Regions from separate parts of the Rhodococcus globerulus genome, predicted to be linked through region 2. Evidence: riboswitches for the same ligand, from Rfam matches in the RefSeq annotation. Region 2 holds a riboswitch; each other region holds the start of a gene.
What was found. Region 2 has a riboswitch for S-adenosylmethionine ahead of KYT97_RS12505 (LLM class flavin-dependent oxidoreductase). Riboswitches for the same ligand answer to the same signal wherever they lie in the genome.

Region 1 (2,264 bases), 3.3 Mb from region 2:
GTTCTCGATCGTCGGCCACACACGGCCGAAACGCTCCACCGTTCCACGAACTGCTTCTTCCGGACGCACCGTCCGCCGGGTCAGTGAATTTTCGATGGGCAAAACGATCTCTGTGTCGGACATCGACCACAGTTCGATCTGAAGTCCGATATTCGCGCCGTAGTTGAGACCACTCGCCAGATGAACACGCGGCCGAAAAAGTCGAAAGATGCGGGCTTTTGGTGTGGTGGACAGTGCGCCGTCGGCTATCAAGAGCGCTGGACTCTTCTTAGCGTCGAGAGTCTTCGAATAGAAGGGTGTGTTCTGGCATCCGTCGATCAGCGCGCGGCGCAATTTCTTTCGGTTGTCCCAGTTGACCGCGATGACTGCTCGTTCGTCGTTGCCGCGTACGAGGAGGTATTCGACACCTGCCGCGTCGAGAATATCGCGGATGAACAGCAGGTCCTCGATCATCGCTTCGAGCGGGGTTGTGGTGACGATAGGGAGGGCAAACCGATTCTTGAACCGCACAGTTTCCGGACGGTCCTCCAATCGAGCGCGCACGGAGGACGAGACGGGTTTCACTGTGTCAGTGGTGTCCTGCTCCGGGGGTACGAAGTAGATGTCGTGCGGAGCGGGAGATTGTGTGATGACGTGCCTTTCGATGACAGGGCGCGCGGAGGCGGTGTCGTGCCAGTCTAGTCGGGAATTGGAGCGATTCGTGTTGGTGGGGAGTTTGCGCATACTCGGTACCGACACGCGAATTCGAATCCTCGAGAGTGAAAAGGATCGGGTGTCGGTTGTGGCAGGTGGCGCGTGGTTTCTGCCATCTTCTGGCATCTCGGGTTCATAGGGACCAAGCGCTGTTCTCGATACGATCACAGCAGGTGCAGAGTTCCAGCGACAAGGACCGGCTAGCTGGACGGCAACCCTTCATGCCGATGGGGTGCCCCGGGATCACACCTGGCGACACGCGTGGTGTGTGTCGCAAGCGGCAGTTGCGGCACTACCCGTCAGTGAAAGAGGGCTGACGGTTCTGCGGCCGGCACTGTGCGCTCCCGAGTAGTCCTCGAACAGGAGTAGAAGCCGATGACCTCCACCCTTCCCATCCACCTCGCCGTAGCGCTTGACGGCGCCGGCTGGCACCCGGCGGCCTGGCGAGAACCCCATTCGCGTCCGAGCGAGCTGTTCACCGCGTCGTACTGGACCGATCTCGTTACTACAGCCGAACGCGGTCTGCTCGACTTCGTGAGTATCGAGGACAGTCTTTCCGTACCGGGTAACCCATTCGAGCCAGTCGGTGACGCAGTCGATCGTGTGCGCGCTCGACTGGACGCACATCTCGTGGCAGCCAGGCTGGCACCGGTGACGCGCAATATCGGGTTGATTCCGACGATCACCACGACGCATACCGAGCCGTTTCATGTCTCCAAAGCTGTTGCAACACTCGACTACACGTCGCGAGGCCGCGGCGGGTTGCAGGTGAAAGTCTCAGCGTCCGAAGCGGAGGCCTCGCATTTCGGCCGGCGCGATATCCCCGCGTTGACCGAAGATGATCGGGCGTTGCTGGTTTCAGGCAACCTTCCCGATTTCGTACGGGATCTGTTCGAAGAGTCGGCTGAGGCCGTCGATGTGGTTCGGCGCCTCTGGGACAGCTGGGAGAATGACGCCGAAATTCGTGACGTGGAGCATCGACGGTTCATCGATCGAGACAAGTTGCATTACATCGACTTCGAGGGCAAGTACCTATCCGTGCGTGGACCGTCGGTCACTCCGCGGCCGCCGCAGGGGCAGCCACTTGTCGCAGCTTTGGCACACCAGCGCGTTCCGTACGAGCTGGCTGCTCGAACAGCCGATCTGGTGTTTGTGACTCCTCTCGACGATGGTCAGGTGCCCTCGATTCTCGCCGAAGTGCGGGCGGCGCAGGAACGGGTTGAGCGCTCGGGCGAACCGCTCCGGGTATACGGCGACATTGTTGTGTTCTTCGATGCGGCAGGGGAATCGGGTCGAGAACGACTCGACCGCCTGGACAATGCGTCGGGTACCCAGTACCGCTCTGATGCACTGATCTTCACCGGCACGCCGGCTGAATTGGCCGATCACCTTCTCCGCTGGCAGCAGTTGGGGATCGAGGGCTTTCGTTTGCGACCCGGTGTTGCCGTGGACGATCTTGACACGATTGTGAATGACCTGGTACCAGAACTGCAGAAGCGCAACGTATTCCGCCCAGCGTATCCAGATACGAATCTCCGCGGACTTCTCGGATTGCCGATCGACGTCCCCAA
Region 2 (2,264 bases):
CCCCACCGGATACTGGGCCGAGGAGCTGGTCGAATCTCATCGGGCGTTCGTCGATGCCGGATATGACATCGTGATCGCAACACCCGGAGGCAAGGTCCCGGTTGTCGATGAGGGAAGCCTTGCCCCCGAGGTCAATGGAGGTCAGGAGGGCGCTGATCGCATGCGCAAGTACATTGCCGATCTGCAGCCGGCGCTGAACTCACCCCACGTTCTCGAAGAAATCGACTCCGATACCTACGACGTGGTCTTTGTTCCAGGCGGACACGGGCCGATGGAGGATCTCGCAGTGTCCAAAGCCTTCGGCGAGCTTCTCGTGAAATTCTTGGACGCAGGCAAGGTTGTCTCGGCAGTCTGTCACGCACCGGCAGCGTTGCTCCCCGCGCGCAGATCCGATGGAAGCTGGCTGTTCGACGGTTACAACCTGACCTCCTTCACCAACGAAGAGGAGACCCAGGCAGGTTTGGCGGACAAGGCTCCGTGGCTGCTCGAAACGAAGCTACGCGAGCAGGGCGGCAAGTTCTCGAATGCTGAGGCGTGGTCCCCCTACGTCGTAGTGGACCGCAAGCTGTACACCGGACAAAACCCGGCGTCGTCCAAGCCTCTCGCGGAGCGAATCATCGCGGACTTGAGCTGAGCTGTCGAAGTTTGTAGATCTCAACGACGGAGCGAAACCCCTAAACGGAGTGCTACACGTACCCGCTTAGGGAATCGTTCTGTCCGGGAGCGCTTTTCCGTTGGTGCAGAATGATCCAGGTCTGCGCATAAACCGACTTCGCCTTCATTATCCCTCGATGCCGACCACCGAGATACCCACCTTCTCAGATGCTCTCGCGCGAAAGCCTGTGGACGGAATATGCGGCGATAGAGTTACATCGAGTCATGATGCGTTTCCAGTTCGAGCTGGTACCGGTGGACGAGGTCGAACCGTCGAGCCAGATACGCAACCAGGAAGACCCGAGCACCGCACATCTTCGAATCAGCCGGATCTCAATGCTGGACACCACCCGAAAAACCGGATAAGCAGCGTTCCATGTTGGGGTGCAAAGGTTTTCGGCGATGATTGTCCGTGTTAGATTTGAGCCACGGTCATGAGCACCAGCATCAAGCCCTGGCTTGCTGGTCGGCAACCCTCCCGCGCGGTGGGGTGCTCCAGGTGACGACCCGGCGGCATCTGCAATTGATTCCGCAAGCGCGCAGGGTGAGGGTAGAGCCCGGCGCGTGTCCGCACTCATTCGAAAGGTCCCCGGTCGTGGTTGGATCACCTGGTTTCTTGCACTTTGCAATCGAGTTGGACGGCGCGGGAAGCCATCCCGCTGCATGGCGGGTGTGGGGTCACCCACCCGCCGAGCTACTATCGCCTCGGATTCTTCGGTCGAGCGCAGCGACCGCAGAGGCAGCCGGATTCTCATTTGTCACCTTCGACGACAGGGTGGTGCCGGAGGGCACACTGCACCCGGTGGGCAGGTTGGATGCTGGGGCTCGCGCGGCGTACCTCGCCTCGACGACAGGGCAGGTTGGGCTCGCCCCGACAGTGCAGGCCCTGACAACCGAACCGTTCCACCTCGCCACCCAACTCGCCAGCCTCGACCACGCGTCAAGAGGCCGCGCTGCCTGGGTGGTCGGTGCGGACAACTCCGTCGACGTCAACGAAGCCGTCGGCTTCGAGCCCCGAAGCGCCGAGGCCGCGAGCCGCGAGGTCCGGGACGTCGTGGACCTTGCACGCCGACTGTGGGATTCGTGGGAGGACGACGCTGTCGTCCGCGACCCCGCGACCGGCCGCTACCTCGATCCGGACAAGGTCCACCACGTCCGGTTCTCCGGCGAGTTCTTCGACGTCGTCGGCCCCCTGATCACTCCACGGTCCCCGCAGGGCCAGATAGTCGTCGTGGGAGACGCCGATCTCGGCGTGTCGGACCTCCTCGACGTCGTGCTGGTGTCGGGCCATGACACGTCCGCGATCGCCGAAGAGGCGGCCCGGCAACAGGGTCTCACCTTCGCCGACATCGAGGTAGTTTTCGACACCCCCGACCAGACGGCACAGTCGCGGCTCGCCGCGCTCGACGAGCATTCGCCGTGGCCCGACCGTGGACGGCTCCGTTTCACCGGTTCGGCACCCGACCTCGTCGATCTGCTGAGTTCCCTTGCCGGCATCGTCGATGGCGTCCGGATCCACCCCGCCGTCGTCACAACCGATCTGAAAGTCCTGCGCGAGAGCGTCGTTCCTACGCTGCAGGAATTATCGGTGCACCGCGCCCCTCGGATCG
Region 3 (2,264 bases), 2.1 Mb from region 2:
GGACGTTGGGCGAACCGGCCTCGTGACGGGCGGGAGCACAGGCCCACTCGGTGGATTCCAGCGTCACCTCACGGACAGCGCCGCCACCGGCAAGGTACGGCTTGGCCTCGTCGAGCCAGTCGCGGCGACCGACGAGGACGCCGGCACCGAACGGTGCGTACAGCTTGTGACCCGAGAACGCGAGGTAGTCGACTCCGCATTCCTGCAGATCGATACGACGATGGGGAGCCAACTGAGCGGCGTCGACGAGGATGCGTGCACCACAACGGTGTGCAATGTCCGCGAGGCGTGCGATCGGCAGGATCTCGCCGGTCACGTTGGACGCTCCCGTGATGGCGAGGAGCGCGGCGGGCTTGGTGCACAGTTCCGCAATCAGGCGCTCGATGGTCTCTTCGACGGTATCGGCGGCCGTGACGATGCGAGCGTCGTTCCAGGGCAACAGGTTTGCGTGATGCTCGACGTCGAGAACGACGGTGCTGCCGGGCACGGACTGAGCGAGAAGATTGAGCGAGTCCGTGGTGTTGCGGGTGAAGACGACAACCTGATCGTCAGCGCAGTTCACGAAGCGAGCAACCGATTCGCGAGCGTTCTCGTAGGTCAGCGTGGAGATCCGGGAGGCGTATCCGGCACCGCGGTGAACGCTGGCGTACGTGGGAAGAAGTTCCGCAATGCGATCGGTGACCTGGGCCAATGCGGGCGCGCTCGCTGCGTAGTCGAAGTTCGCGTAGGAACACTCACCACCCTGGACGAGGGGAACCTGTAGGTCGGCGCCAGAAACCTTGGCAATGGGAGCGGTGCAGGTATCGGCACTCAGAACAGCAGTCATCGAAGACAATCCTCACGTTCAAGGACTCATTCGTTCGGGTGATGTCCCCGGAAGAGTCCGCGCTTGCCGAATCCGTTTTCGGATACAGCCGGGTCGTCACCCGGAGCACCCCACCGCGGAGGAGGGTTGCCGACCAGCAAGCCGGGGCTGAACACTGGTACTCGTGACCTGCAAACGAGAATGGCAGGAGTCAACCGGCTTGTCAACCCCAACGCAGAACACGCTCTCGACTCCGACAAATCGCCCGACATCTCTTCGTGGTGACCACCATCACGGTAACGTTTCGGCCTCCGTGGCACCGCAACCTTCCGAGGAGCCTTCACGGGCCATAAGCGCTTGACCTACAGAATCATTCACCGAGTTTGACAAATACGATTCGTTCCGAATCTCGCATTGACCCTTCATTCCTTGCATTCCAGAGAGATTCGAACAGATTTCGAGCAAACGATTACGAGAATCCTTAAACAGCAACAAAATACAGATCGATAGTCGAACAAGACCGGCAGATTCGTCAACACTGCACCATCTTTCATTCATTTGAGTCGCCAGAACTGCGCAGCTACGTTGAATTGCAAAGCAATAGCCCGGTCTTTACTGCGATGGTGCGAGCGCATGCCCACCTACGTGACCTGTGGCCGCCGTACGAGGGCTGAGCGCGTCGACGATGTCGCCGGAGTGCGACAAGAACGCTGAACTGTGTGAAGGAGCGAGATGACTGCGGTCAAAAACGCGTGGAGGGGACTACGGAAACCCGTATTCGTCCCGGCATCGATAGTGATCTTCGGGTTGATCGCCTTTGCTGTGATCTACTCCGGGACTGCGTCCGACGCCTTCCAGAGCCTCAACAACGCCATCACCGATGGTGTCGGCTGGTGGTACATCCTGTCTGCCACCGGATTTGTGGTCTTTGCGCTCTACTGCGCGATCAGCCGGATCGGCAACATCAGACTCGGCCGCGACGACGAACAGCCCGAGTTCGGCATGATGTCCTGGTTTGCCATGCTCTTCAGTGCAGGCATGGGCATCGGTCTGGTGTTTTACGGAGTGGCAGAACCACTTTCGCACTACGTGGACCCGCCGGTCGCGGGCCGGGTAGCAGGATCGACCGACGCGGCCGCAAATCAGGCAATGGAACTGACGATGTTCCACTGGGGCCTGCACGCGTGGGCAATCTACGTTGTCGTCGGCCTCGGACTGGCGTACATGACCTACCGCAAGGGTCGCCCGCTGTCGATCCGCTGGCTCCTCGAACCCCTGCTCGGACGCGCCCGCATCGAGGGCAAGATCGGGCACGCCATCGACGTCGTTGCGATCGTCGGCACCCTGTTCGGCGTCGCTACCTCGCTCGGATTCGGTGTTCAGCAGATTACCGCCGGCCTCGACTACCTCGGCTGGGTGGAGACCGACAACTGGTTGGTCATCGCCATCATTGTCATCG

Region 1: it holds a riboswitch for S-adenosylmethionine, as region 2 does, so the genes downstream of both, KYT97_RS27460 (LLM class flavin-dependent oxidoreductase) here and KYT97_RS12505 (LLM class flavin-dependent oxidoreductase) in region 2, are expected to answer to the same signal.
Region 3: it holds a riboswitch for S-adenosylmethionine, as region 2 does, so the genes downstream of both, KYT97_RS22305 (aminotransferase class V-fold PLP-dependent enzyme) here and KYT97_RS12505 (LLM class flavin-dependent oxidoreductase) in region 2, are expected to answer to the same signal.

What each region holds. Positions count from the first base shown of each region.
Region 1 covers NZ_CP079698.1:6,031,825-6,034,088, reverse strand. The annotation lists gene KYT97_RS27465 (stealth family protein) at 1-453, opposite strand, end outside; SAM riboswitch class IV at 866-979, shown strand; gene KYT97_RS27460 (LLM class flavin-dependent oxidoreductase) at 1,069-2,264, shown strand, end outside.
Region 2 covers NZ_CP079698.1:2,762,177-2,764,440, forward strand. The annotation lists gene KYT97_RS12500 (type 1 glutamine amidotransferase domain-containing protein) at 1-634, shown strand, start outside; SAM riboswitch class IV at 1,085-1,198, shown strand; gene KYT97_RS12505 (LLM class flavin-dependent oxidoreductase) at 1,250-2,264, shown strand, end outside.
Region 3 covers NZ_CP079698.1:4,902,133-4,904,396, reverse strand. The annotation lists gene KYT97_RS22305 (aminotransferase class V-fold PLP-dependent enzyme) at 1-826, opposite strand, end outside; SAM riboswitch class IV at 881-995, opposite strand; gene KYT97_RS22300 (BCCT family transporter) at 1,538-2,264, shown strand, end outside.